Regions from separate parts of the Bibersteinia trehalosi USDA-ARS-USMARC-188 genome, predicted to be linked through region 2. Evidence: riboswitches for the same ligand, from Rfam matches in the RefSeq annotation. Region 2 holds a riboswitch; the other holds the start of a gene.
The links. Region 2 has a riboswitch for molybdenum cofactor ahead of moaA (GTP 3',8-cyclase MoaA). Riboswitches for the same ligand answer to the same signal wherever they lie in the genome.
Positions count from the first base shown of each region.

Region 1 (15,148 bases), 110 kb from region 2:
GTTGTTTTGTGCCGGTGCTGTCACACCTACCGCTTCACGCTCGGATACCATAACCAACGAGCCATTGCTAATGCGTTGCATACCACCAGTGACAATCACATCACCCACATTAACACCTTTAGCAAGCTGAGAATAGATTCCTCGACGCTCCAGCGTTTTGACTTCAGCTTGTTTTACTCGGTAAATTTTATCTACTTGCAAGCTTGGATTCTGCTCTGCCATTTTGCTTACTAAGCTTTTATCTTCGTCCGATAAATCCTGCAAAACATACACACTTTCGCCGTACATCGTATAAGCAACGGCAATCTGCGGTACCACCACTTGGTTATACTGGGTTGGCATGGCAATATTTAAACGAGCAAACATGCCCGATAATAATTTGTTTTGCCCTTCTGTAACTACTGCTTCAAGATTAATTAAGCCCGTTGTACGATCAACCGCAGGATCCATCGCGGAAATACGAGCAGGAAATGTTTGCCCTGGTAATGCATCAATCGTTGCTGTTACTTTCTGCCCAATTTCAATTCGCTCAAGATCAGTTTGCGGCAACGTAAAGCGAATTTTCATTGAGCTTTGGTCTTCCACTCGCACAATTTCTGTACCTGCTGTTACGAATTGCCCTACATTGACGTTCACAATACCCGCCATACCATCAAACGGTGCATAGATTTGGCGGCGAACAATTTGTTCTTTTAACGCTTCAATATTTGCAACCAATGCTTCGTAAGTTGCTTTGGCGTTATCAAACTCCATACGCGATGCACTGTTGCTCGCCACTAAATTTTTATAGCGATTGTAGTTTGCCAAAGCGTTTGGAAGTTGCGCTTCACTCGCTTTTAAGCTTGCACGCTCTGCACTACTATCAATTTCAACTAATAATTGTCCTTTACGTACACGATCACCTGAGCTTACCGCCACACGGGTAACGGTGCCAGCAGCTTGAGCGCTTAACATTGCGCCTTGATTTGGACGAATAGAGCCGGTCGCACCAATCATTGGTGTCCATTCACGCGAATCCACCTGCATTACCGTGACTTCACTCACCGTCTCAGGCATATTTGCCGCTGCTTCTGCTTTCTTCCCTGCAATAAACTGTTGCATGCCAACTACCCCAGCAAAGGCAAGCAGGACAACAATCAAAGTAATCACGATTAAGAACTTCCGCCCTTTGCTAGGCTTGTTCTGCTCGTATGTGACTTGCTCTGTCATAATTTCTCCATAATTAAATTACAATTTAAACCATAATCGTTTTCCAAGTGCGGACTATCACCTCTTCAATAACCGCATCGGACAAAGTTTCCTTACGTAGCAGTTGCATATACATCAACTCCCACGTTACTTTCATGCTCATCGCCATCAAAACATAAGATGGCAACGGCGCAATCACACCTTCTCGCTTACCATTTTCAATAAATTGACACCAAGCCAATTCTTGATTATCAATACAAGACAATATCATCGTTTGGAACGTTGGCAATGACTCATATTGGTGCATATTGGCAACGACATTTGGATTGCTTTGCATAAATTCCCACGTAGCTAACCAAAGTTGCCGATATTGCTCAAAAAACGCTAACGTTGGGTCGTAATGCGTTTTCACAAAATGATGAAATTCATTAAATAGATGCCTAACCAGTTGATTCAACAATTCCTCTTTATCTTTAAAATAGAGATAAATTGTCCCCACTGAAACCCCAGCTTCCTTTGCGATTTTATGTGTTGAAAGATATTGGATACCTTTCCGTGCCATTAACGAATCAGCCGCTCTTAAAATGCGAATTGCCACATCATTATGTGGCAAAACATCATCAAACATAGTTAAGACCTTTTCGTAACTGAACGATTGTTCATTTTACTGATTTTTCAATTTTTCGCAAATATTCCTTAGGGTATGCTCGTTTAAATTCAGCGATATTAACGCTAAAAAATAGAACAAATGGCGTCAATAAAGTATGCGTGGTTATCCTAGGTGCTTTAGTCCGTTGTGCTCAAACAAGTTGAGCTCAATGATGAATTAGCATGAGCAACAGCGCCAGGACAATTTGCAAAAAATTCCACAAAAGCAACCGCTTGTTCTCTTTGTAATTTCATTGGATTTCATGAATAATAGCGACTCTACTTTTTAACCTCCACAAATACTATGCATAAAACCATTGTGATCAAACTGGGGACTAGCACCCTCACCCACGGTACGAAAAGTTTAAGCCGTCCTCACATGCTAGAAATTGTTAAACAGATGGCCAATTTACACCAGCAAGGACATCGCTTAATTTTAGTTACTTCTGGAGCTGTCGCGGCAGGGCGAGACTATTTAGGGCATCGCGAACTACCACCAACATTGGCAAGCAAACAGCTTCTCGCTGCAGTCGGACAAAGCCAATTAATTCAAGTATGGGAAAGTCTGTTTTCAATTTATGGGATAAAAATTGGGCAAATGCTCCTCACCCGTGCAGATATTGAAAATAAAGACCATTTCTTGAACGCTCGTGATACATTGTTTGCACTACTAGAACAAGGCATTATTCCTGTAATTAATGAGAATGATGCTGTTGCCACCGCAGAATTTCGTATCGGCGATAACGATAACCTCTCCGCCTTAGTGGCTATGCTCTCTCAAGCAGAGCAGCTAATATTACTCACCGACCAACAAGGTTTATTTGATAGCGATCCTCGTAAAAATCCTGCGGCAAAATTACTTAGTGTGATTGAAAAAATCACCCCTGAAATTCGTCAAATTGCTGGGGGAAGTGGTTCAACGCTTGGCACTGGCGGCATGTTTACCAAAGTCGTTGCCGCAGAAATTGCAACCCGTTCGGGTGTTGAAACAATTATTGCTTCAGGCGAACATGAAAATGTGATCTTTGAAATTGTAAACGGAGCAGCAATTGGTACCCGTTTCCTTGCGCAAAGCGATAAAATTGAAGGGCGTAAGCAATGGTTATTTGGTGCTCCACCGGCGGGAAGCATTACCATTGATTTAGGCGCAGAAAATGCGTTATTAGCACAGCATAAATCCCTCTTGCCTGCTGGAATTAGCGCGGTACAAGGTCAATTTGCGCGCGGGGAGGTATTAAAAATTCAAAGCAGTGACGGGCGAATTCTTGGTTTGGGCATTTCCCGCTACAATAGTGAAGCGCTTAATCAAATCAAAGGGAAAAAATCAAGTGAGATTGAAACGCTCTTGGGCTATGAGTTTGGTGCAGTTGTACTACACCGTGATGAAATGATTCTTTACTAGGAGAAATAAGATGGAGTTTAGTTTCGACATTATTGCGCTTTTGTTCATCGCTGCTTTTGTTTCAGGTTTTATTGATGCAATTGCCGGTGGTGGAGGCTTAATTACTATTCCTGCCTTACTCTCAGTCGGCATTCCTCCCGCGATGGCATTGGGGACAAATAAGTTGCAAGCCTGTGGTGGTTCTTTTTCTGCTGCACTGTACTTTATACGCCATCGACAAGTCGAAATTAAGCATTTAGGGAAATTAATTGCTTTGACATTTGTGGGGGCTGCACTCGGGGCAATTACCGTCCAGCTCATCGATATTAGTCTGCTAAAATCTGCACTCCCCTTTTTAATTTTAATTTTGGCAGTTTATTTCTTATTTAGTCCATCCATTAGTGATCAAGACAGCAAACAGCGGATCAGCTACACACTATTTGCCTTCACTGCCGCAATAGGCATTGGTTTCTACGATGGTTTATTAGGGCCTGCAACAGGGTCATTTTTCACTCTTGCTTTTGTTTTATTGTTAGGTTTCAACCTGACTAAGGCAGTTGCACACACAAAAGTATTAAACTTTACCTCAAACTTTGCCGCACTTGTCTTTTTTATATTAGGTGGTGTTGTGCTATGGAAGATCGGTTTGATTATGCTCGTTGGTCAATTTATCGGTGGTAACCTTGGTGCAAAAATGGCGATCACAAAGGGCAAACAGCTGATCAAACCGCTTATTGTTACTATGTCATTCCTTATGGTGGCAAAAATGTTATGGGAACAAGGATATTTTGCTTAGCGATAATCACCCTTTAATTTGCATTACTGCAGCCCATAGCAAGCGGTCTCTTTAATCTAAAATTTTACAAAATTATGAACAAACAAAAACGTATCGAAATTCTTACCCGTTTGCGTGCTCAAAATCCACACCCAACGACAGAATTAATCTATCATTCTCCATTCGAACTATTGATTGCCGTGATTCTCTCTGCCCAAGCTACCGATGTTGGTGTGAACAAAGCAACGGCAAAACTTTTTCCTATCGCCAATACTCCCCAAGCGATTTTAGCGCTAGGCGTAGAGGGTTTAAAAGAATATATCAAGACTATCGGTTTATTTAATAGTAAGGCAGAGAATATTATCAAAACTTGCCGTGATCTAATTGAAAAACACAATGGTGAAGTACCTCAAACACGTGAAGAATTAGAAGCTCTCGCTGGTGTAGGCAGGAAAACGGCAAATGTGGTTCTTAACACGGCATTTGGGCAACCAACTATTGCCGTAGATACACATATCTTTCGTGTTTCGAATCGGACTAATTTTGCGCCAGGTAAGGATGTCGTAAAAGTTGAAGAGAAACTACTTAAAGTTGTACCCGATGAATTTAAAGTCGATGTGCATCACTGGCTAATTCTGCATGGGCGCTATACTTGCATTGCACGAAAACCTCGCTGTAATTCTTGTATTATCGAAGATTTATGTGAATATAAACAAAAAACCGATATGTAAAAAGAGGCTGAACATTTATGTGTTCAGCCTCTTCATATACATTAAGATCGACTATTCATTTAAAACTAAGCGAAGTAGCCTAACCTTCAATAAACTTCGGCGCGGTAAATACCGTTACTTCTGGTACTTCACCTTGGAATTTTTCTACCTGTACAATGGCAGTATTTGGTGAATTGCCCTGAGCCAATTTTGATGTTCCTTCATCACGGGTCAGCACATTCGGGTTACCAAATTTACATAACGGTTGCTCAGATTGCCCTAAATCTGCAGGGTCGTACCATGCCCCCTCATGTAAACAAACCGTACCTTTGATAATGCCATCTGTTACCACTGCACCAGCAAGCACTTGTCCACGACTGTTAAAGATACGTACCACATCACCATCTGCGATACCACGAGCTGCCGCATCTTCTTTATGGATTAAGACTGGCTCACGACCAGCTACAGTGTATTTATCACGCAATGAAGTATGGCAAAGCTGGCTGTGTAAGCGGTAGTACGGGTGTGGAGTCACTAACGCAAGCGGTGCTTCGGCTGTCACATTACCTGCATACTCATCTGGTACAAACCAAGTTGGGTGACCTTTACAGTCATCATAATTCATTTTAGCGACGACATCAGAGAAGATCTCAATTTTACCTGATGGTGTGCCTAATGGGTTGAGTAGCGGATCATTGCGGAACTCTTCATAGCGCACCCATTTTTTCGCAGCCTCTTTTACTGGGAAGGTGACAGGTTTATTTTCTTCCCAGAATTTTTCAAAGCGTGGCATATTCACACGATTTTTACGAGCAGCATCAAAGGCAGTTTGGTAGAAACCTTGTAACCACTGCATTTCCGTTTTACCTTCGGTGAATTTATCAGCCACACCTGCACGTTTGGCTAATTCTGTGAAAATATCGTAATCACTTTTCGCTTCAAATTGTGGCTCAACAACCTGTTTCATTGGGAAGATATACATCATTGAGTAGTCGCCTGACATGGTAATGTCGTTACGTTCATAGCTAGTTGTAACTGGCAATACAATGTCCGCCATACGAGCTGTTGGTGTCCAGTTCACTTCATTTACAATGATAGTATCTGGTTTTTGCCACGCTTTCACTTGTTTGTTGGTATCTTGCAAGTGAGTGAATGGGTTACCGCCGGCCCAGTAGATCAGTTTAATTTCTGGGTAAGTAATTTCTGTACCGTTATATTGAATAGTTTTACCAGGATAAAGCAACGCATCCGCCACACGTGCAACTGGGAAAGAGAATTTAGACGCATCATCTAACCAAGATTTTTCACCTGCTTCGGCTGCCGTTGCGGTAATTGCACCCACAATACCACCTGTCGCACTTGGTACACCGCCATTTGCATAGTGATAACTGAAACCAAAACCACCACCCGGTAAACCAATTTGACCGAGCATTGAAGCAAGGGTCACTAACATCCAGTGAGTTTGTTCACCATGACGTTGGCGTTGCATACCCCAACCGCCCATTAACATTGTGCGTTTAGCAGAGAAATCTGCAGCTAATTGTTTAATGGTTTCTGCTGGTACACCTGTAATGTTTGCCGCCCAATCAGCATCTTTTGGCTGATTATCTTCTTTACCTAATAAGTAACTTTCAAATTGTTCAAAGCCTTTGGTGTATTTTTGTAAGAAGGCTTTGTCGTGTTTATCTGTGGTAACAAGCGTATGGGCAATCCCCATCATTAATGCAACGTCTGTTGCCGCACGGGTTGGAATCCACTCTGCATTTAAGAATTGGCAGGTTTCACTTTTCACTGGATCAATACAGATCACACGTTTACCACTCTCTTTGAGTTTTTTCAGGTATTCAATCCCGTGTTGGTCGGTTGATGTCCACGCATTACGCAAGGTTAAAAGCGGATTTGCCGCCCAAAATACCACGATTTCACTGTTTTCTAACACCACTTCCCAGCTCGTTTGCTGTTCATACACTTCAATCGTACCTAACACGTGTGGCATAATCACCTGAGCTGCCCCAGTGGAAAGGTCGCCTTTTACCCCCACGAAACCGCCTGTTAAGTTTAAGTAGCGGTGTAATAATGTACGTGCCGCATGTAATGCACCAGAACTATACCAGCCGTATGAACCTGCGAAAATACCGCTTGCACCGTGTTGTTCAGTAACACGCTTCACTTCGCCAGCCACTAAATCTAATGCTTTATCCCAAGAGACACGCACCCATTCATCACGACCACGCAAGGTGGTATCTTTATTGCCTTCCAAGTAGCCTTTACGCACCATTGGATATTTCACACGGGCTTCACTATAAAGCTGATCAGGAACAACGGTTTGTAATTCGTTTTCAATGCTCATTGGCATTGCCGGCCCCGATTTCACCGCTTTACCATCTTCCACAACAACCCCGATAGGCCCCCAGTGAGCCGCAGTCATTACCGTTTTGCTTTCAGCAGCTGCCGCTGGTGCAGACACCACAGAACCCACAACACCACCGCCCAGCGATACACCAGCTGCACCAAGTGTTGTATTTTTTAAGAAATCACGACGTTTGAGATTGATTTGGTCTTGTTTTTTCATAAAACACCTCATTTGAGAGAGTTCACAAGATTTGCAAAAAAGACGGGAAAAGTTGCCGCTTGTCATACAAACGTAGGGGCATGATGCTCACGCCCACGGACGTACGCAGTACGCCCCTACAGTATCACAAATTCCACAAATCATTGTGAAGTTGAAAATACGACACCTTTCTAAACAGGAGTGGCCAATCCGTTTCCAAATTAACCATTGAGTGAAATTTCACTGGCACTGCTACCATATCGAACGACTTAGGTAAACAGGCTCGGAGTCGGGAAATAAGAACTGGTCGCATTATAGTTTTCTCTCTAATAAAGCATAATACGTAAAAATACGCATTCCGAAGCAAATTTGAGCAAGATCAAAGTTTATGCCATGCAGTCAATGTGGCAAAAAAATATGCAAAATAGACCGCTTGTATAACAAAAAGACGAAAACATTGCGGTTTTCGTCTTTCATCTTCAATCTTAATTAACCTGCTAGCTCTGCTCTTAAAAGCTCAGCCCCTCGGCTAAGTGCGTTGAGTTTGCCTCGTGCAACGGAGCGTGAAAGCGGCGCCATTCCGCAATTGGTGCAAGGATAAAGATTTTCCACATCCACAAATTGCAACGCTTTTCGCAATGTATCGGCAACCTGTTCTGGGGTTTCAATCACATTTGTTGCCACATCGATCGCTCCCAGCATCACTTTTTTGCCACGAATCAATTCAAGTAGATCCATTGGGACTTTTGAGTTTTGGCACTCCAGTGAAATAATATCAATTTTGGATTGTTGCAGTTTAGGAAAGCTTTCTTCATATTGTCGCCATTCATTGCCTAGCGTCTGTTTCCAGTCAGTATTCGCTTTAATGCCATAACCGTAGCAGATATGTACTGCGGTTTCGCATTTTAGCCCTTCAGCAGCACGCTCTAAGGCGGCAATTCCCCAATCATTTAATTCATCAAAGAAAACATTAAATGCAGGTTCGTCAAATTGAATAATATCTACCCCCGCCGCTTCCAATTCTTTGGCTTCTTCGTTAAGAATTTTGGCAAATTCCCACGCTAATTTTTCACGGCTTTTATAATGCCCATCAAACAAGGTATCAATCATTGTCATTGGGCCGGGTAACGCCCATTTAATCGGTTTATCGGTATGTTGGCGTAAGAATTTAGCATCTTCAACAAACACCGATTTTGGGCGATGTACCGCCCCAACAACACTCGGCACACTCGCTTCATAGCGATTACGGATTCGTACAATTTCACGTTTAGTAAAATCCACGCCTTCTAAATGCTCAATAAAGGTTGTCACAAAATGCTGACGTGTTTGTTCACCATCACTGACAATATCAATGCCTGCCGCAGTTTGTTCCATCAAAGAGACTAAAAGCGCATCTCTTTTTGCTTGTAACAGTTCACTGCCACTTAATTTCCATTCTGACCATAATTTTTCAGGCTCAGCAAGCCAAGCAGGTTTTGGCAAACTGCCTGCAGTAGAAGTGGGAAGAAGAATTTTACTCATTCGTTATTTTCCTATTATTGAAAACGGGTAGGAGCGAACCAATGTGTCCGCCCTATTAAATTAGTTTTTATTTTTCATTCACCCAAGCATCTAAAATGGCTTTAAACGGCTGAATAAAATGTGTTTGGGCATATTCACCTTGTTTAATCGCAAGCTCGGTACGCTCTACACGGTCATATTCTACTTTGGTTACCGAATAATCTTCATAATTGAGGCTGGCTTTATATACCTGCCCTGCCACTGAGTTGGCGTTATACACCTCAGGGCGGTAAATTTTTTGGAAGGCTTCCATTGTTGCAATCGTGCTGATCAATTCTAAATTGGTGTAATCATTAAGCAGATCTGCATTTTGATCAAAATAGAACGCATAAGGTGCAACGGATTTTGGTGGCATAAAATAGCGAACCGTTAAGCCCATTTTGGCAAAATAGTCGTCCGTTAAAGAATAATCATCTTGGCGATATTCTACGCCCAAAATTGGGTGTACATTGGTGGTTTTTTGGTAAGTACGAGTCGTTGCTACACTTAAACAAAGCACGGGAGGTTTGTTATTTTTCACTTTGTATTCTGGTGAATCAAGCAGGTGTTTAAATAATTTACCGTGTAGTTCACCATAGTTGTCAGGCACAGTAAAACTTGGCTTATCTTTGTTAAAATCACGCAATAGCACGCTAAAATCGTAATCACGCACAAAAGAGGAGAAGTTATTGCCGATAATACCATCAATGGTTTTACCTGTTTTATGATCAACGACATACGTTTTTAACCATTCTACACCCGGAAAGAATTCACCGTTCCCTTCCACATCAATATCCATAGAAACGATTTCTAATTTTACCGAATAGCGGTCAGCGGTTGGATTATCCCAATTGGCCAAATCATTGAAACGTTTGTTAATCATCGCAATCGCATTTTGCAGATTTTGTTTACGGTTTTCACCACGCGCTAAATTGGCAAAATTGGTGGTTAAACGAGTGCTTTGATCGGGTTGATAGTTTTCATTAAATTCAAGGGTTTGCACTCGGCATTTAAAATAGGCTGTCATATTACTTCCCTGTATTGTGTTCTGGAATAACGCCTATTCAATCATAAATTTTATGTGAAGAAAAATGAGATATTTCGCATATCTTTATGAAAACTTTTCATAATAGTATAAATAACAAGCGGTTCTTTTTGCAGAATTTTTTGCAAAAAGAACCGCTTACAAAAAAGCGAAAACATGGCTGTTTTCGCTTTTATAACTTAACTGACAATCTAGTGTGAGCTGCCTTTAATATCTTTTGCATTACGTTGCAGATAGATTGTTACTGCACGTACATCGTCGGCAGACATTGATGTTCTGTCTTTCATTGAGTTCACCACACCAATCCACTGATTTGCTGTGTAATGATCAGCACTGATCGCAGCATGGCAACCACTACAATGGGTTTCATTCAGATTATTACCAAAAGCATTTAAGGCATTAATATTTGCAGTAACGCTGTTTTTATCGGCAATAATCTCAAAGCTAATTTCTTTCCAATCAGAATCTGTTACGCTATCGTGAACGGTATTTAATACCGTTACTTTAGCTTGTTCTTCTGCACCAAGCAGCGCAACCATAATTCGCTGACCAAGCCCCGCATACACTACGCTTTCAGCACCAGCTTGTTGCCAGCCTTTCACGGTTGCGGTTACCTTGCCATTTTCTTCTTTCCAGTTACTCATTTCTGCAAATGGCAATAAACGGACTTCTCCACCTTGTTGCAGCTGAACACTGTTCATTGCCAACGAGAATAAAGTTTTATCATTTGTGCCAAATTCTGCACCATGCTTTGCGAGCTCACCTAATGCAGCAGCACTATCAACTTCAACCTCAGGCATAAAATGCGCAATCCCTTTGTGGCAATCAATACAGGTTTGATTGGTTTCCATTGCAAGTTTATGCATTTTCTGGGCAGCTTCTTTTTGCTCAGAGAGCACCATCGCATCAAAACTATGACAAGAACGACAAGTTGCAGAATCGTTGGCCTTCATATCATCCCAAACTTTTTGCGCCATTTCTAAGCGATGTGCTTCAAAAGCTTCCTGATCAGGAAGTTTATTGGTGACATAGGTATGCCATAAATCTTTTACCGCAAATACTTTAGTTTTAAGGTAATCAATACCTTCATGTGGAATATGACAGTCTTGGCATTCAGCTCGAATCCCTTTACGATTGGCAAAGTGTACGCTACCTTCCCATTCTTCTTTCGGGTGGCTCATAGAGTGGCAACTGACACAAAATTCTGTTGTACTGGTTTTATGCATAGCATATTGTGTGCCACCAAATAATGCAGCACCTAGCCCCACTAAGCCAAGAATTGCTAGGGACTTTTTCAATTTACTCATCGAATAATCACTCCAAATAAAATACTAAGATAGGTTTTATCCTAAAATCGGCAATGAGGAGTTGTGTGGGGAATATCATTACCGATAAGGAAAGGAGACCTACAACCTGAAAGGAACTACGGTATTATTTTATTTAGGCGATATAACTGCCTCAATACGCAAACTTGCGTATTGGTGGCAGTTGTTCTAAAGAGATTTGATAAAAATCAAATTTGTGTGGTTGCAAGCGGGCTATTTTCAGCCAAAATTTGCAAAAAGTTATTTCAGTTCAAACCAGTTAGGTAATTTGAAATGGCTTTCAGCAAATAAGCTTGGTGCAATAACGGTATTACGCCCCTGCTGAATTTGATAGATCAAATGCGGCTGACTAATTGAGAGATCGGTCGTACTATCTGGATACGTTAGCCCAATTTGGTGTTCATTACCAAAAAAATATGAGCCATTGATGCCATGATTCACTAGCGTACGAATACCTTGTGTCACTTGTTTAAAGTGGCGGGGATAATCGCTCTTACGCCAAACATTCGCTAAAATATTGACTTGGTCAAACGCAAGGCTGGCCTGTGAAAAACTCGGTGCTTTACCAAAAGTATTTTGATAAAGCTGGTTAAATTGTTTACCCGCATAAGTAGAAGCAAGCCCCGTTGTCGTTGCCCAAACAACGCCTTCACACAACTGCTGATGCGGTTGTAACGTACTTGGTGAATAGATGGCATATAATACAGCATTGAGTGGTTGCGCAATGAACGCCGCATAGAAATTAAGAATATCCTCCGTAAAATAAGAGGCAAAGACAATTAAAGTCGGATCAATATTATGCAGTTGCACCATTGCTTGCTGAAAAACATTTGTTGTTTTTTCTAACTCAACTACCTCAACTTGCCAATTAAGTTTGCGCAAAGAGGCAACCAGTTCATCCATCCCAATATCAATGCATTGCCATTTTACAGTCACTATCGCTACGCGGCGATTTTTCAATAACATCGGATAGCTGGCTTGATATGCCTGCAAAAAGCGCACCACGCCTAGCCCATAGTTAATGCTGCTGGCACAGACTTGGAAAATATTACCAATTCTTCCCGATTTTTGTGATCCACTATGGCTCGCATCATGTAAGTAAGGAATACCCTCGCTTGCAACCAAATCATGCACTTCAGGTAAATAACAAGCATAATTAGTACATATTGCCTCAACTTCCTGATCAAAAAGCTGTTGATAGGCATTGATAATACTCTGTTTTTCTTCCACTTGATAAGCAGATTTCACTAATTGAACTTTCCGTCCATGAATACCACCTTGGCGATTGATCTGCTCTACCGCCAGTTGTGAACCATTCAATAATTCTTCTGTATCAATTTGCCCTAAGCCACTTTCGACAAACGGAATCCCTATAGTAATCGGCTTATCTGCACAATTTGCCAAGAATGTGCTTGTGCTAGGACTCTTTTCTACTTGGTGTCTGTCTGCTAATTGTGCCACTAATTGCTCAATTTCAAATGTCGGCAAAATAGAATGTTCTAGTTGTGCAGGCGTAGGCAAACAATATAAATAATGCTGTGTAGCAAAAATCGCCAACAATGTACGATTATTGATCCCAACTTTATCAAAAATATGTTCCACGTGTTTCGCCACAGTTCGATTGCTAATAAAAAGGCTTTCTGCAATTTCACTATTGCTTAACCCATGGCTCAGCAAAGTTAGAATTTGTAACTCTCGCTCACTCAATTGATAAGGAATCTGTTTAATCCAGCTGCAACGGACTAACGCCAAATAAGGCTGATGCAAACTCAGAGTAAAGCGATACCAATTTTGTTCATGCTGATAGTAGAAACAAAGATTCTGATGCCTAGAATGGAATAACGCCCGCGCATAGTCGATAACCTGTCTAAAACGAGACAAAAATACTTTGCCCTCGCCATCCTCCCATTCCGACAGTTCTCCTTTTATATCAACTAAACAGGACCATTGTTCTCGCTGCATATCTATATCCATAAAATAATTTTTCTTATTATAAATAAAATAGGCATTTCAACAAATGACTCAAATCAAACTATGGAACTATTTGATTTGATTGCATTTTTATTTAACAGAAGTTTGTCTGCTAAAGAGAGAACAATAAAAAAAGCCCGCAATCAACAATCGAAAGCGGGCGGAGGTCTTACCTAAGGAAATGAAAAAAACTTCGCTATATCCATTTAAGCATCTAGCGCTCTATCAGACTAAGCTCTGAAAGTAAAGTTCAAAAAAATTCAAAAATTTTAACGATTTTGAAAAAATTGTTTGTAAACGATAACGCTGCTTCATTGAATTATCCACAGACCCTAGCTAAAATGCCATTTTATTTTACTAGGGGAAAGCCATGTCGATCCGAATTCTTCCTGAACATGATATCAAACAAGCAGCCAGTTCATTGCACACGCCAGCGTTGCTTTATGCTAATCCGAAAAATTTATATGCCAGACGTGAAAAGCGCCTTCAGCAATTGGCCGAAAAACACCCCTTTAAAGATTATCTTATGTTTGCTGCACAAATTGTTGCGGCGCAAGCTAAAGTACTAGAGCATCATCCAATTGCTGATCACCATGCTGAGCTTGAAAATATTTTGCAAAAAAATCATGGAATTGTACCGCTTGATATACAACAGTTCCAACCAGATGCCGAATGGCGTAAATTGCTTAGCTTGCTCATTGATGAACTTAGCCCCCATTTTCATGCTAATGAAACAGTAAACGCAACCTTAGATTGGCTGAAAAAAGCTTCTGAGACTGAGCTAGACATACTAGCTAAACGGTTACTGAATGGCCATTTACATGAAGTTGGTGCGGATAAAGCTGTTTTCTTATGGGCGGCATTATCACTTTATTGGTTACAATTAGCGCAGCAATTACCTCGTAATATGCAGACAGAAACTGGCGAACGTTGTCATTGTCCAGTATGTGGTTCAGCGCCTGTTGCCGGCGTGGTACATTTCGGTGAAACGCAGGGCTTACGCTATTTACATTGTGCACTGTGTGAAAGTGAATGGCATGTCGTACGCGCAAAATGTTCTAACTGTGAACAATCGGGGAAATTAGATTATTGGAGCTTAGATAAAGCTGATGCACCAATTAAAGCAGAAAGCTGTGGTGATTGTGGTAGTTACCTGAAAATTCTCTATCAAGATAAAGATCCTTATGTCGAAGCGGCAGCGGATGATTTAGCAAGCCTATTTCTTGATGCAGAGATGGAAGAAAAATCATTCGCACGTAGTGCAATTAATCCATTCCTATTCCCTGCTGAATAATATAAAAAAGCCAGAACTGAGGTTCTGGCTTTTGACTGTATTATTTAATGACTTCTTGGCCATTCATATAAGATCTTAATACCTCTGGCACAGTAATTGAGCCATCAGCATTTTGGTAGTTTTCTAGCACGGCGACAAGCGTACGTCCCACCGCTAAGCCTGAACCGTTTAGGGTATGAACCAAGCGAGTTTTCTTTTCACCTTTTGCCTTGCAACGTGCTTGCATACGACGTGCTTGGAAATCCCACATATTTGAGCAAGAAGAGATTTCACGATAGGTATTTTGAGCAGGCACCCACACTTCTAAATCATAGGTTTTGCAAGAGCCAAAACCCATATCACCCGTGCAAAGCATCACTTTACGGTATGGCAAATTAAGCAGCTGTAATACTTTCTCAGCGTGTCCTGTTAGCTCTTCTAAAGCTTCCATTGATTTTTCAGGCGCAACGATTTGTACTAATTCCACTTTATCAAATTGATGCATACGAATTAAGCCACGAGTATCACGCCCATAAGATCCCGCTTCTGAACGGAAACAAGGTGTATGAGCAGTCATTTTAATTGGCAAATCGGCTTCATCGATAATTTCATCACGCACAAGGTTGGTTACTGGTACTTCTGCTGTTGGGATTAAACCAAAAGCACGTTGTACCTCGTTTGGATCTTGTCCTGTAAGTGGTTGGGTATGGAATAAATCTTCACCGAATTTTGGTAATTGTCC
Region 1 covers NZ_CP006954.1:1,097,087-1,112,234, reverse strand. Annotated here, with positions in the region: gene F542_RS05150 (efflux RND transporter periplasmic adaptor subunit) at 1-1,209, opposite strand, end outside; gene F542_RS05145 (TetR/AcrR family transcriptional regulator) at 1,235-1,816, opposite strand; gene proB (glutamate 5-kinase) at 2,141-3,238, shown strand; gene F542_RS05135 (TSUP family transporter) at 3,249-4,013, shown strand; gene nth (endonuclease III) at 4,088-4,723, shown strand; gene torA (trimethylamine-N-oxide reductase TorA) at 4,803-7,274, opposite strand; molybdenum cofactor riboswitch at 7,422-7,554, opposite strand; gene F542_RS05120 (methionine synthase) at 7,743-8,774, opposite strand; gene F542_RS05115 (putative oxygenase MesX) at 8,842-9,819, opposite strand; gene F542_RS05110 (NapC/NirT family cytochrome c) at 10,029-11,144, opposite strand; gene F542_RS05105 (ABC transporter substrate-binding protein) at 11,403-13,124, opposite strand; gene fdhE (formate dehydrogenase accessory protein FdhE) at 13,504-14,427, shown strand; gene serS (serine--tRNA ligase) at 14,468-15,148, opposite strand, start outside.
Region 1: linked by a shared signal. The riboswitch ahead of torA (trimethylamine-N-oxide reductase TorA) and the one ahead of moaA (GTP 3',8-cyclase MoaA) in region 2 are both predicted to bind molybdenum cofactor.

Region 2 (15,148 bases):
ATAGTATTTTGCATAGCAGATAGGCGTGAAAAATAAAGCATGATAATACACGAATTCAGTAGAGCCGACAAAAGAGAATACTTAACCCCTAAGCACTTTTCAGGTAGTATGTTGCCAAATTTTCTCAATAAATGAATTATGCAACAATCTATCTCCCAATTTACCCATTTTGCCCGTATTTTAGGTTCACTCTTTTTCTATGAACCAAATGTGCCTCAGAATCAACCGCTTGTTATGCTATTTCAAAATAGCTCGTGGCAAGCAGATTGCGACTTTCTCCCCGAAAACAAGCGGGCAGAAATTCAACAAAATTTGCAAATGCAAAGCCTTGAACAACTTGATGAAGATTATCAAAAATTATTCATCGGCCCGAACCATTTGCCCGCACCACTTTGGGGATCGGTCTATTTAGATAAAGAAAGTGTAATTTTTGGCGATAGCTTGCTCGCATTGCGTGCCTTTCTGCAAGCACATCAAATCCATTTTTCGCTTAGCCAAAATGAACCTGAAGATCATATCGGTTTGATGTTTATGTTCACCGCTTATCTTGCCGAACAGCAACCTGAATTGCTCAAACCGTTTTTGCGTGACCATTTTCTCACGTGGGCATATCGCTTTTTTGAACTGTTTAATGCGGAAAACGTACCGTTTTATCGTGGATTGGGAATGCTTGGCGAAGCCTTATTGAAAGATTGGCAAAAAAAGCTAGAAATTGAACCGCTTGCCGTCAAACTTTATCGTTAAAATGAAAGACGAACGCTATTACAACGCCTATCTCACCCACAACCACATTTCACGGCGTGGCTTATTCCGTGCGTTGCTTGGCGGTGGACAAAAAGCCCATCTGCAAAACCAAGCGGATCTGCTAAAAAGATCCGCTCCACGCCCGCCTTTTGCCGTTGCCGAACCGTTATTTCTCAAACAGTGCAACGGCTGTGGCGACTGTGTCAAAGCCTGCCCATATGGCTTAATCCTATTAAAAGACAATCAAGCCAGCATTGAAATCGATTTTTCAGCTTGTGATCTGTGTGGAGAATGTGCCAATGTTTGCCAAACAGGCGCCTTAGCATTAAACACCAAGCCCGATACCGGGCTTCGCCCCGACTTTGATTTCGCCTGCCTTCGCCAGCACAATCAACCTTGTCAATTCTGCGAAACCGCTTGCCCACAACGAGCAATTTCATTTAATTCCAGCACAAAAAAAATGCAATTAGACAATGAAAAATGCAACGGCTGTGGGGAATGTAAAGTGGCTTGTCCGCAGAATTATGTGAGTTTACAGCTGGCTTAAATAAATCCTACTAACAAAGCCAGCAAATTTTGTACCAGCCATAATTTTTACAAATACAGAGAAAAGTCAGTTTAATTTAAGTAAATTAAACTGACTTTTGTGAAGCTCTGTATCTTCTATGCTTTTCACAATAGTCCAAACCTCTTGCGATTTAGTCCAACTCTTGTCAGAAATTGACTAGGGTCAATAATTCCCACATTCTCCCCTTTTATAGTTAGCCCGCTTTTTTATGTTTAATTTGTGGGGAACTATGCAGAATAAACCTGAAAATCCGATTTCAACGGAAAGACGACAATTTCTAAAAGGCACAGCAGCGGTCGGCAGTGTAGCACTGACGGCTAGTAGCGTGCAGATTCCAATTGCGAAAGCAGAAACGCAATCAACCCCAACAAACAAAGGCGAAGAAAAACTGGTGTGGAGTGCTTGTACGGTAAACTGCCACAGCCGTTGTCCTTTACGTATGCACGTGCAAGATGGGGTGATTAAATATGTGGAAACCGATAATTTAGGCACGGATGTCTATGGCGATTTCCACCAAGTGCGTGCTTGTGCAAGGGGACGTTCAATGCGTCGTCGTGTGTATAATCCTGATCGGTTGAAATACCCGATGAAACGTGTCGGCAAACGTGGCGAAGGCAAATTTAAGCGAATTTCGTGGGACGAAGCCTTTGAAGAGATTGCGTCCAACTTAAAACGTATTATCGCCCAATATGGCAATGAATCGCTCTATCTGCCATTTACTACTGGCACAATTGGGGCAACAGTTGCGGCAAGTTATCCGCCACCACGCAGTATTTCCAACCGTTTTATGAACAGCATTGGCGGTTGTTTAGGCTCGCACGGGACATATAGCTATGCACAAATTTTTGAAGCGATTCCCTATATGTATGGGAGCAATGCCGCCAACAGCCCAACCGATATTGAAAATTCTAAATTAGTGGTCTATTTCGGTAACAATCCTGCGGAAACTCGTATGAGTGGTGGTGGCGTGACCTATCTCTATCAACAAGCCCAAGAACGCTCACAAGCCAAAACCATTATGATTGACCCTCGCTATAACGACACCATTGCAGGGCGTGGCGAATGGGTGCCAATTCGCCCAGGTACAGATGCGGCGTTGGTAGAAGGTATGGCGTATGTGATGATTACCGAAAACTTGGTGGATCAAGCTTTCCTTGATACTTACTGTATCGGCTACGATGAAAAAACCTTGCCTGAATCTGCCCCGAAAAACGGACATTATAAAGCCTATATTCTAGGCGAAGGCGACGACAAAACCGCCAAAACCCCAGAATGGGCAGAGAAAATTACAGGCATTCCACAAGCACGAATTATTGAATTAGCACGTGAAATTGCAACCACCAAACCGGCTTACATCTGTCAAGGTTGGGGGCCACAACGCCACGCGAATGGTGAACAGGCGGCTCGTGCCATTGCGATGTTGGCTTGTTTAACGGGTAATGTGGGAATTAGTGGCGGTAACAGCGGTTCTCGTGAAGGTTTCTACACCATTCCATTTGTGCGTTTGCCCGCTGGTAAAAACCCAATTGAGGCAAAAATCCCAATCTTTATGTGGACGGATGCGGTAACTCGTGGCTCAGAAATGACGGCGTTGAAAGATGGCTTGAAAGGGGCGGAAAAGCTCAATCAAAATATCAAATTTATTATGAACTATGCGGGCAACTGCATTATCAATCAGCATTCCGACATCAATCGCACCCACGAAATTTTGCAAGATGAAAGCAAATTAGAAATGCTGGTGGTGATTGATAACCATATGACTTCAACGGCTAAATATGCGGATATTCTACTGCCTGATTGCACCACGTCTGAACAAGCAGACTTCTGTATGGACGGCTCAGCGGGCAATATGGGCTATGTAATTTTTGCGGATAAAGCGATTGAACCGCAATTTGAGTGTAAGCCAATTTATGAAATCTACGCGGGCATTGCGGAGAAAATGGGCGTGAAAGAAGCCTTCACCGAAGGCAGAACCCAAGAAGAGTGGCTACGCCATCTCTATGCCCAAACCCAAGAGAAAAATCCGTTCTTCCAAGAGATTAGTTTTGAAGAGTTTCGTGAGCGTGGCATTATCAAACAGAAAGATCCTGCTGGGCATATGGTGGCTTATAAAGCCTTCCGTCAAGATCCTGTGGCAAATCCATTGAACACGCCATCGGGCAAAATTGAGATCTACTCTGAACGCTTAGCAAAAATTGCTGCTACGTGGGAGCTTGCCGAAGATGACATCATCAGCCCATTACCTATTTATGCACGCCAATTTGAAGGCTGGGACGATCCGAAACGTGAGCAATTCCCACTACAATTAGTAGGCTTCCACTATAAATCTCGTGTGCATTCTACTTATGGCAACGTGGACGTATTACAGCAAGCCTCTTTACAATCGGTGTGGATCAATCCTCTTGATGCAGAAAAACGTGGGATTAAAAACGGCGATATGGTGCGGATTTTCAATGATCGTGGCGAAACTCGTGTGATGGCAAATGTGACGCCTCGTATTATGCCGGGCGTGACCGCAATGGGCGAAGGGGCGTGGTACACCCCAGATGGCAACCGTATTGACCAAAACGGTAGCTTTAACGTGCTCACCACACAGCGACCATCGCCTTTATCAAAAGGTAATCCACAGCACACCAACTTAGTGCAAATTGAATTAGTGAAATAAGGGGTAGAAAATGAGTAAAAAACAGTATGGCTTTTATATTGACTCGCAACGTTGTACAGGGTGTAAAACCTGCGAGCTAGCCTGTAAAGATTACAAAGATCTTACCCCTGATGTCAGTTTCCGCCGTATTTATGAATACTGCGGCGGCGGTTGGAAACAAGAGGGCGAAGCGTGGACACAAGATGTCTTCTCTTACTATCTCTCGATTTCTTGTAACCATTGCGACAACCCTGCTTGTGCCAATGTTTGCCCAAGTGGTGCAATGCACAAGCGTGAAGATGGCTTTGTGGTGGTCAATCAAGACGTGTGTATTGGTTGCCAATACTGCTCAATGGCTTGCCCATATGGTGCACCACAATTTAACCAACGCACAGGGCGAATGACCAAATGCGATGGCTGTTTTGAACGTGTAGAACAAGGCAAAAAACCAATGTGTGTAGAATCTTGCCCACTGCGTGCCTTAGATCTATTACCCGTGGACGAACTGCGTGAAAAGTATGGCGAAATCAAAGATGTTGCGCCACTTCCGCCATCAAGCTACACCAATCCAAACATTGCGTTACGCTTAAATACCAACGCCAAACCGACCGATTTTGAAGGCGGTTTCTTAGCCAATCCGAAGGAGGTTTAAAATGGGGGCAGGATTACACGAATTACCGTTAGTTTTCTTCACCGTCTTTGCACAGGCGGTCGTGGGCGCTTTTATCGGCTTAACCTTTATCCTTGCTACATCGCAAGGCAAGCAAGCAGAAAACCGCTTACACTATGTGATGACTATTTTATGGGGCTTAATGGCATTAGGTTTTATTGCGTCCACGACCCACTTAGGCTCGCCTGAGCGTGCTTTTAATGCACTAAACCGTGTCGGGGCGTCAGATTTGAGTAATGAAATTTTCACTGGCTCAACCTTCTTTGCCTTAGGCGGTGCATACTGGGCGTTGGCAACAGCGGTATTTTTGCAAAAAGATCAGGTAAAATTACCGCTTGTAGATAAACTCGCTGGCATTATTGCCCCAATTAGCCACAAATTGCCAAAAGGCTGGGCAACTCTTGGTAGAATAATTGTCGCCATTAGTGGGGTAATTTTCGTTGGAGCAATGGCAAAACTTTATCTCATTCCAACCGTACCAACGTGGAATAGCATTTTCACGCCACTCTCTTTCGGCTTAACCGCATTATTAGCAGGTTCAGCCCTAACGGTGGTGCTATTACAGTTAGCAAAAGTGGAAACAGGGCAAGCCTTATTTGCCAAACTTTCCGCACTCTTTGCGCTTATCGCAGTGGTGGTCACCATTTTCCACTATCAACATTTAGCCCAAACGAAAAATGCAATATTCCACGCTTTGGATTTAGTGCCAAATTATCTCGGCTACACCATCTTACGCTTTGGTTTCATCGCTGTTGGCTTAGCTGCCCTTTTCACTAGCGTGAAAAAGCAAGCATTGGCGTTAAGCATTGCTGGTACTGTGTTCATCATCGTAGGTGAATTAGTCGCAAGAACTCTGTTCTACGGCACGCATATGACCGTGGGCTTGAAAGCACTAGGGGGCTAACAAGCGGTCAGATTTGATAGGAAATTGGCAAAATAAACGCCGTTTGGGAAAACCGAACGGCGTTTTTGTTTCTAAAATAATGAATTTATTTTTTTAAACATCCCTTCAAAACGTTCAAGAGTTTCTTGACTAAAATCATTTTTAGATAACCCCAACTTATTTGCAGACATTGATGGTCTGTAATGGTTATATCTAGTTCTTTGAATAATCTTATTTATTTGTTGGATAATTGGCTTGTTAATATCGATTTCCGATTCAGCTATATCTGTATATTCATCAAATGCATTATTAAAGAAATTCAGATATTCTTTAACATCGAACATATCTTCTAAATCAGCAACATCACCAACATGTCTAGAAAATTCATTGAAGAAAAGCACATTTTTTTCTTTTATAATTTTTTGTTCAATAAGACTGTTCAGCCTAGCCTTACCTTTTTGATCTGTAAATGTATCTAATGCACAAACAATATTTAGATTTTGTCCTTTCAATAATGAAATAAAGGATGTCACCTTATCTAACCCACCCACAGGAACAATCGTTATATCATCTCTTATACCTTGTAACCCTGACTCTTCTAAAATAGAAGACATCATAGTTAAGTAGACTAAATCCGATACTCCTTCAACTAACAAGTTATTTTTATTAATAAAAAGATTTTGAGCAATATCGTATCCAAGAGCCGCTTGCAATGGGAATAGTGTGTCTGAATCTTTTTCTTCAATAGCATCTTTTATGGTTGTCCCATCTTTTGATTCATACACGGTTCGAACCCTTTCTAGACTATTGTGAGGAACCATAAATGGTGAATGTGTTGTATAAATAATCTGATACTCTGCGGATAGATCATCTAAGAATCTCAATAAATCTGCTTGTGCAGCAGCATGAAGATTTAGTCCCGGTTCATCTAACAATAAAATATATTGATTAGATTTATCTTCTTGAATTCGGCTAAACCAAACAATAAATGAGAAGAACCAATTAAATCCCTTACTTCGATTAGAAAGCGGCAAACTAATATGGTGTTTATCACTCCAAACACGAATATTTAAATGTTTTTCAATATTATTTGAATAACTTCGGTTTTCTTTACTTTCTATATCAAATTGAACTCTTAGTCCTGTGTTATTTTTCCAATATTTAAAAATATGTTGAGTAATCTCACTTGATGTTGCTTCAAGTTCTGCTTTAAAGTCCTCATAAGAATCAGGGTTCTGTAAATCTTCTAAATCAACATCAGCTAATTCCAATAAGGCTTTTGCCGTTTTAGCATCTTGAGTAGTAGATTTATTGATATTAGCTAAATCTATTTTTGATGGTAATTCATAATATTCATCAAAATACATAAATTTAGGCATAGCTGGAGAAAAATGTTTGTCCCAAATATATGCTGCTAACCAATTATCCCAATTTAAATTCACAAAATAGTTACTTTTTATATAACTTAATGTGCTTAATAACTTGCCTTCTTCAGATGCAGTATCTGCATCTTTATATTCATTGATAGAATTAAGAATTTCATTTTTACCTATTAACTCTTTTAGGTTTTTTAAATTTTCAGCACTTAAATTATGTTTTTTACCAATGCATTCTAAGAAGTTAGAAGTGTTGGTTTCTGGATAGGTTATAGTTATTGAGTTGTTATAGTCAGTTGTAACAGTAAATTCCCATTTACTCACAACGTTCGAGCCAATAAATTTTTCAATTTCATTAATTTCTTCTTGATCAAGTTGATATGTGCAAGAAATAGCTTTACCTATTTCCCCTGATTTATCGTATTTCTTTTTCTCTTTTCTAGGGTAATCATGAGTTGGATCAAATTTAAAGTCACTATCATCAGAAAAGTAGTTCGTTTTAGCTATCGCTTCTAGGATTGCTGTTTTTCCAGACTCATTCTTTCCTACGATGATAGTAATATCATCATCCACAGGAAAAGACTGCTGTTGATCGTATGATTTATATTTGTGAACAGTAACATTAGTAAGTTTCATTTTTTGCTCCTATAGGTAGTACTTAATTTTATCAATATGGTTGTCTAAAAATATATTTCAAATCAAGTTAGACGAAATAATCCCATGAAATTTACTCCAAAATCCCCTTCAAAAATTCCCTTAAACTCATCCATTTTCACTACATATTTCGGGTAGTTGTCCTGAATTTTGAGCAAATTGCCAAACTCTCGTTCGAGCGTTTTTTCTTCGTTGATAGTCAGTGTGGCTTGCACATAAATGCGTTCGCCGTTTTTTTCTGCGACAAAATCAATTTCTTAGCTGTTTAAACCGCCGATTTTGACATCGTAACCGGCTATTTTCAGATGATTGAAAATAGTGTTTTTCCAGCAATTTCCCCCGATCTTGCACACAATAGCCGATTAGTGCATTTCGCAAACCGAGATCTTCAAAATAGTATTTTTCACCAATTTCAAAAATCCGTTTTTCTTCAATATCATAGCGTGGTACTTTGTGGATTAAAAACGCATTGGCAAGGTATTCGGCATAATTTTGTACTTGTGTGGTTGAGCTATTGATTTTCTGTGATTTCAGAAAATCCGAAATTTTTTTTGCTGAGAATAGATTGCCGATATTGCTCGCTAAAAATCGCGTGAGCTGTTCCAGAAATTGTACATTTCGCAAGGCATAGCGGTTTACAATATCTCGAATGGCGATAGTGGAATAGATATTTCGCAAGTATTCAAACACGATATTGTCTTGCAATGGTAAGTCTTTCAAATAAGGCAAGCCACCATATTTAAAAAAGAGCGACATCGCCTTATCACTCTCTTCTAACTGCATAAATTCAAGAAATTCAAAATAGGAAAGGGGGTGGACATTGATTTCAATTGCCCGACCACTGAGCGCACCTGAAATATCCCGAGAAAGTAAATGGGCGCTGTTGCCAGTGCAGTATAAATCTAATTCATCGTCTAATAAAAGCGAACGCAAAGCCTGTTCAAAATCAGCGATTTCTTGAATTTCATCGATAAAAACGTAATTATTTTGACTGCTCTTTTTCTGTTCTTTGATAAATTCATTGAGATTTTCAGCGGTGGCAATGTAACTAAACGCTAAATCTTCTTTATTGATATAGATAATATGTGCATTTCTATCTGTCGCTTGAATTTCCTGCATAATCTGAAAAAGCAGGTAGCTTTTCCTTACTCGGCGTTGTCCGGTAAAGACTTTAATCAAGCGTTTACCAATGAATGGACGTACTGTTTCAAGGTATATCGTTGTCGGTAAACTAAATCTTTCTTCATTGCACACTCCTTATTTTATACCTGACACTTTACCCACAAAAGAAAAAGTTTCAACTATACCTGAAACTTTTTCTGATTTTTTTTAAAACTTAATCTATACCATAAACTTTATTCTATGGCTTACTACTACGCAGTTCGGTCGGCGACTTGCCCTGATGGACTTTGAATAATTTGCTGAAATGGGCTTCGGATTGGTAACCGACTTGCTGAGCGATCTCTTGAATGGAAAGTGCACTATTTTGTAATAATAATTCGGCTTTTTGTAGGCGAATTTCGGTTAAAAATTTGCCTGCGGACATACCGCTTTTTTCTTTGAACAAGCGGATAAAATTAGAGCGAGACATTGCACAAAGTTCGGCAAGTTTATCCATTGACCAATCGTTTTCAGGCTGTTCTAACATTGTTTGAATGGCGATATTTAGGCGTTTATCTTGAAGGGCGGCTAAAATACCGCTTTGAATTTGATGGTGTGCTAAATAATCCCGAATGAGATAGGTAAAAAGCACATTAGCCAACGCATTGATCACCGTTTGATTACCCAAATTTTCTGCTTTTTCATCACGCAATAAGGCGAGCAATGCCAGCACCGAGTGATTATTTTCGGCTAAATGCCACTTGGGTAATTCAAATAATGCGGAGGGATAACGATAATGAAAAAAACCGCAGAACATTTCAAAATCATCATTGTCAGTTTGATGGTTACGACACACGGTAAAATGGTTGTTCGTTTGCCGTTGGATAGGAATTAGCTTGTCTGGGGAAATATCAAACAGTGTTGGACAGCTTGCTAATTCGTGTTCTGTACCGTAAGGAAAAAAGACCACATCGCCTGCCTTTAAATGGCGGCACTGCCCGTCTAATTTAATGCAACACTGACCTTTGGAAATAATATGAAAAACGCCAAGCGGTGTTTCACTTGCGGGGTGATCAATATGCCAATCACCGTGAAAACGGCAAAGCACTTTAATTTCACCTTCAATTTGGTGCAGTTTAATAAAAGAATCTAAATAATCCATCGTGATATACCAAGCGTGAATAAGTGCTAATCATACTCTAACAAGCGGTAAAAATCGCCTAGAAATCTACCAAGAACATAAATACGCACATCTGCGTATTTTCTCGGCGATAAAGCCGCATATAATCATTCTTTCTAGTGCTTACTTTCGCTATAATAACCGTAATTTTGACCCCGAGCCTGTTTGCCTAAGTCATTGATATGGCGGCAGTGCCTGCGAAATTCGCACAAGGTATCGCTGGAAACGGCTATGCCTCTCGTATTTAGAAAGGTGTTCAATGCAAACTATTCCGATCAAAAATATCGGCAACGATTCTACCCTAGTGGATCGTTTTCAACGCCAATATACCTATTTGAGATTATCTGTGACTGATGTTTGCAACTTTCGTTGTAACTACTGTTTACCACACGGCTATCACCCACCTACTCATAGACAAACGTTTTTAACCCTTGATGAAATTCGTCGTATTGCAAGGGCATTTGCCGATCTTGGTACGGAAAAAATCCGGATTACAGGGGGAGAACCTACACTTCGTAAAGATTTTTTAGACATCGCTCAGGCAATTTCTCAAACACAAGGGATCCGCAAAGTCGCCCTGACGACAAATGGCTACCGTATGGAACGAGATGTGGCACTTTGGAAAGAAAGTGGTATTACCGATATTAATGTGAGTGTAGATAGCCTAGATCCTCGTCAATTCCAACTCATCACTGGCGAGAATAAGCTCCAATCCATTCTCAACGGCATTGATCACGCTTTTGCCGTAGGTTATAAAAAAATCAAAGTCAATGCGGTATTGATGAAACAATACACCGCCAAAGAGCTAGACAAATTTTTGGCTTGGATTAAACATCAACCTATTCAAATGCGTTTTATTGAGCTAATGGAAACGGGCGAAATGGATAGCTTTTTCAAAGCCCAACATCTTTCAGGGCAAAGCATTCTAACTCGTTTATTAAATGAAGGTTGGCAATTACAACAACGGGCAATCTCAGACGGCCCTGCCAAAGTGCTTTCCCACCCTGATTATGTGGGGGAAATTGGCTTGATTATGCCCTATGAAAAAAATTTCTGCGCCAGTTGCAACCGTTTACGCATTTCTGCCTTAGGAAAATTGCATTTATGTTTATTTGGCGAAGAAGGGATAGAAATACGAGATCTATTACAATCTGATGACCAATGTTTACAATTGGAAGCTCGTCTAAAATCTGCACTACAAGGCAAAAGAGAACATCATTATTTGCATATTGGGGATAGTGGTGTGCGGAATAATTTGGCGAGTATCGGGGGATAGCAAGCGCTGTTTTTTAGCGATTTTTTTGCAAAATGAAATATCATTACGGACACCAGCGTGGCGTCCCTACAATTTCATCACCTTGTATGTAGGGGCGTGATGCTCACGCCCGCAGGCGTACGCAGTACGCCTTACAAAAGACAATAATTGTTCAATAACAAAACGCTGTTGTAGGGGCGTACTGCGTACGCCCAAACAGAGCATTATTTACATTTATTCGTTGGGATTTATATTGTTACGGGCGTATGCAATACGCCCCTACATATGTGCATTATTCTTGCTCAATATAAATTTAAAATTCCGCTTGCAGGGGTGACCGATGTGTCCGCCCGATACATTTAATACAAAAAAGGACAAATAATGACTCAATTTACCCACATCAACCAAAACGGCGAGGCTAATATGGTTGATGTTTCAGAAAAAAATGACACCGTTCGCATTGCGCGAGCGGAAGCCTTTGTGACCATGAATCCCGAAACCTTACAGATGATCGTCTCGGGCAATCACCATAAAGGCGATGTGTTTGCCACTGCTCGTATCGCAGGGATTCAAGCCGCAAAACGCACTTGGGAACTGATCCCGCTTTGCCACCCGCTACTTCTTTCCAAAGTGGAAGTTCAGCTTGAAGCCTTGCCAGAAACCAATCAAGTTCGCATTGAATCACTTTGCAAATTAAGCGGTAAAACAGGCGTGGAGATGGAAGCTTTAACAGCGGCAAGTGTGGCGGCTTTGACTATTTACGATATGTGCAAAGCGGTGCAAAAAGATATGGTCATTGAAAAAGTCCGCCTGCTTTCAAAAAGTGGCGGCAAATCGGGTGATTTTGTGGCGGAATGATGGATTTATTAAATCAAATTCAAGTTGTATTGGTCGAAACGTCTCATTCGGGCAATATAGGCTCGGCAGCCCGTGCAATGAAGACGATGGGCTTTCATCATCTTAGACTTGTATCCCCTAAACAAGCCATTGATGAGCAAGCAACAGCCCTTGCAGCGGGTGCAAAAGATGTGCTAGAACAAACTCAAATCTACGATAGTTTTGATGAGGCCATTGCTGATTGCCAATTAGTTATTGGTACGAGTGCTCGATTACGCCATTTACAAAGTAGTTTGATTGAGCCTAAAGCCTGCGGTGAGTTGGTAATGCAACGTGCCGAGCAAGGCAAAATTGCACTGGTTTTTGGGCGTGAACGGGTGGGATTAACCAATGAAGAACTGCTCAAATGTCAATACCATTTGAATTTTCCAACAAACCCTGATTACGGCTCACTTAATTTAGCGATGGCAGTACAGCTTGCCTGTTATGAAATTCGCATGGCGTGGTTAGCACAACAAAATTTGCAAAAAAAATCAGAAAATCGACCGCTTGCCGACTACCCTAGTGCTGAAAATTTAGAACATTTTTTCGCCCATACTGAACGGCTTTATCGAAAACTGGGCTTTATCCGTAACGATGCTGTTATGCTAAAATTACGCCGACTTTACCAGCGTGCGGAATTGGAAACTACCGAATTAAATCTATTACGCGGTATGCTAACCGCAGTAGAAAAACGGCTATAGTAAAAGAGCCTTGATTTCTCAAGGCTCTTATTCATTTAAAACTGCTCTTTCGCTTCGTTTAAGATATTTTCTGGAATGAGGATACCAAGCTCTTTGGCGGTTTGAGTGTTTACCGATAATTCCATTTTATTCACGCCATGCGTTGCAATATCACCTGCTTTTTCGCCATTTAAAATGCGTGCGGCAATTTTACCTGTTTCTGCACCAATATCATATTGGCTTACCGCATAAGCCGCTAATGCACCACGTTTTACTGTGTCTCTATCCGCCGCAATCACAGGCACTTTTGCTTCCAATGCTGCTTTATGTAACGCTTCATAAGCCGAGACAACCGCATTATCTTCTGAAATATAGATAGCTTGCACTTTACCATTTAAGCTACGAGCGGCTGTACCAATATCTGCACTGCGTTGTACTGCAACTGGCACAACTTTCACATTGGCTTTAGCAGCCGCATTTTGTAACTCTTCTAAGACAATCGCAGAGTTTACCTCCCCTGCACTATACACATAACCTACAGCTTTTAATTCCGGTACAAGGGTTTGAATCAGCTGAAGTTGTGGTTCGATTGGTTTGTGATCAGAAATACCAGTTACATTTGTGCCACTTGGCTCCCACGATTTCACTAATTTTGCCGCAACAGGATCTGTTACCCCAGAGAAAACTATCGGAATTGAGCGTGTTGCCGCCACAACCGGCAGAGCACTCGGTGTGGTAATCGGAATAATAATATCGGCTTTATCGCCCACAAATTTACGTGCAATTTGTGCCGCCGTTGCGGTGCTCCCCTGTGCAGATTGGAAATCAATCTTGATATTTTTACCTTCTTCAAAGCCTTGGCGTGCAAGTTCTTCAATCACGCCTTGACGAATAGTATCCAATGCAGGGTGTTCAACAATAGCGGTAATTGCTACATTATGTACTTTTTCGCTGGCAAAGGCATTCAAAGCCAAAGCAGAAAGAGCGGTAAAAAGAATAGTTTTACTAAATTTCATAAGAGTATCCTTGTTTATTACATTTGCTTGTCTTGTTGTACTATTAAAGTAGTGCGCTGCATATAAGATAAAGTATTGATATAAACAATGCAAGTAAATTTTCAGAAAGTTGTAAACAATTGATAGAAAGCAACGCAAAAAAAAACCTATCAATAGATAGGCTTATACATTTATTTAACCAGCTTTAAATGACCCGACTTTTTAGGTTTTTTGGGTGTTATCTTCTCACTTTCTTTAACATCCGCTGTACGCATAAGATAATTTTCCGCATCATAATACGGTTCATCTTGGAACATAACACCATCCCCTGTTTCTTGAGCATAGATAGCCTCGGCTGCACCTAAAGGTACATATACATCACGTAGCATGCCTTGAAATCTAGCGCTAAAACTAATGCCTTCATCATCAACAATATATTGCCCAATTGAGCGTGGGGAAATATTTAAGATGATCTTACCATCACGCACAAATTCCTGCGGCACATCTGTACCAGGATATTCGCTATTTACCAATAGATAAGGGGTATTATCATTATCCAAAATCCATTGGTAATAAGCGTGGTAAAGATAAGGTCGTAACGGTTTCATTAATCTTTATCATCCATGAGGTTTTTCGGCGCACTACCACCTACTGATTGTAAAAAGCTATCGCGTTTAAATACTCGGCTCATATAACCTTTAACGGCTGCACTTCCCTTACCGCTAAATTCTACGCCTAAATTGTGCATACGCCATAATAACGGAGCAATATAGCAATCTACTAAGCTGAAATCTTCACTCAAAAAGTATTCAGTATCAGAAAATACTGGCGCTAGCGCTAAAATCTCTTCACGCAATTGCTTTAAAGCTTTTTGCGCATCTGGCGTGTTAGGATCGCGATCAATAAAATCCATTAATGAATACCAATCTTGTTGAATACGATGCATATTTAAACGACATTGCGCACGTAAGACAGGATAAACAGGCATTAGCGGTGGATGTGGGAAACGCTCATCTAAATATTCCATAATGATACGAGCATTAGAGAGTACTAAATCACGATCAACTAGGGTTGGTGTTGTGCCACGCGGGTTAACTTCCATTAAATCTTCTGAAATCGTACCGCGTTGTACGTTTTCAATTTCATAAGCAACGCCCTTTTCCGCTAATACAATACGTACTTGGTGGCTATAAATATCCGTTTTTTCAGAGAAAAGCGTTGGCACAGAACGCTTGTTTGCACTCGTCATTGCATACTCCCAATAGAAATGTAATATTGTCAAATAACGGCGAATTCTACCATAACTTGCAACTTGATTTACAGCAGTTTATTTGTGATTTTTTACAGAAAATTTGATCAAATGCTTTGACGATAACACATAAAAGCTCTAGCATTTGCAACGGATGAATTTATTAACTTAAGGAGTAACTCGTGGAAACAACTAATCCAAAATCTGTTCAAGACATGTTGGACTATATTCACCTCTATCGTTTAAAAAATAAACTGCTACGTGAAACTG
Region 2 covers NZ_CP006954.1:1,206,263-1,221,410, forward strand. Annotated here, with positions in the region: gene xseA (exodeoxyribonuclease VII large subunit) at 1-14, opposite strand, end outside; gene dmsD (Tat proofreading chaperone DmsD) at 139-744, shown strand; gene napF (ferredoxin-type protein NapF) at 746-1,291, shown strand; gene F542_RS05530 (DmsA/YnfE/YnfF family dimethyl sulfoxide reductase) at 1,542-3,977, shown strand; gene F542_RS05535 (DMSO/selenate family reductase complex B subunit) at 3,988-4,608, shown strand; gene F542_RS05540 (DmsC/YnfH family molybdoenzyme membrane anchor subunit) at 4,610-5,530, shown strand; gene F542_RS05545 (ATP-dependent nuclease) at 5,602-7,521, opposite strand; partial or broken gene F542_RS05550 (ATP-binding protein) at 7,584-8,786, opposite strand; gene F542_RS05555 (helix-turn-helix domain-containing protein) at 8,900-9,802, opposite strand; molybdenum cofactor riboswitch at 9,962-10,091, shown strand; gene moaA (GTP 3',8-cyclase MoaA) at 10,080-11,096, shown strand; gene moaC (cyclic pyranopterin monophosphate synthase MoaC) at 11,457-11,933, shown strand; gene trmJ (tRNA (cytosine(32)/uridine(32)-2'-O)-methyltransferase TrmJ) at 11,933-12,655, shown strand; gene F542_RS05575 (ABC transporter substrate-binding protein) at 12,691-13,650, opposite strand; gene F542_RS05580 (ClpXP protease specificity-enhancing factor) at 13,821-14,237, opposite strand; gene F542_RS05585 (glutathione S-transferase N-terminal domain-containing protein) at 14,237-14,878, opposite strand; gene F542_RS05590 (DUF496 family protein) at 15,094-15,148, shown strand, end outside.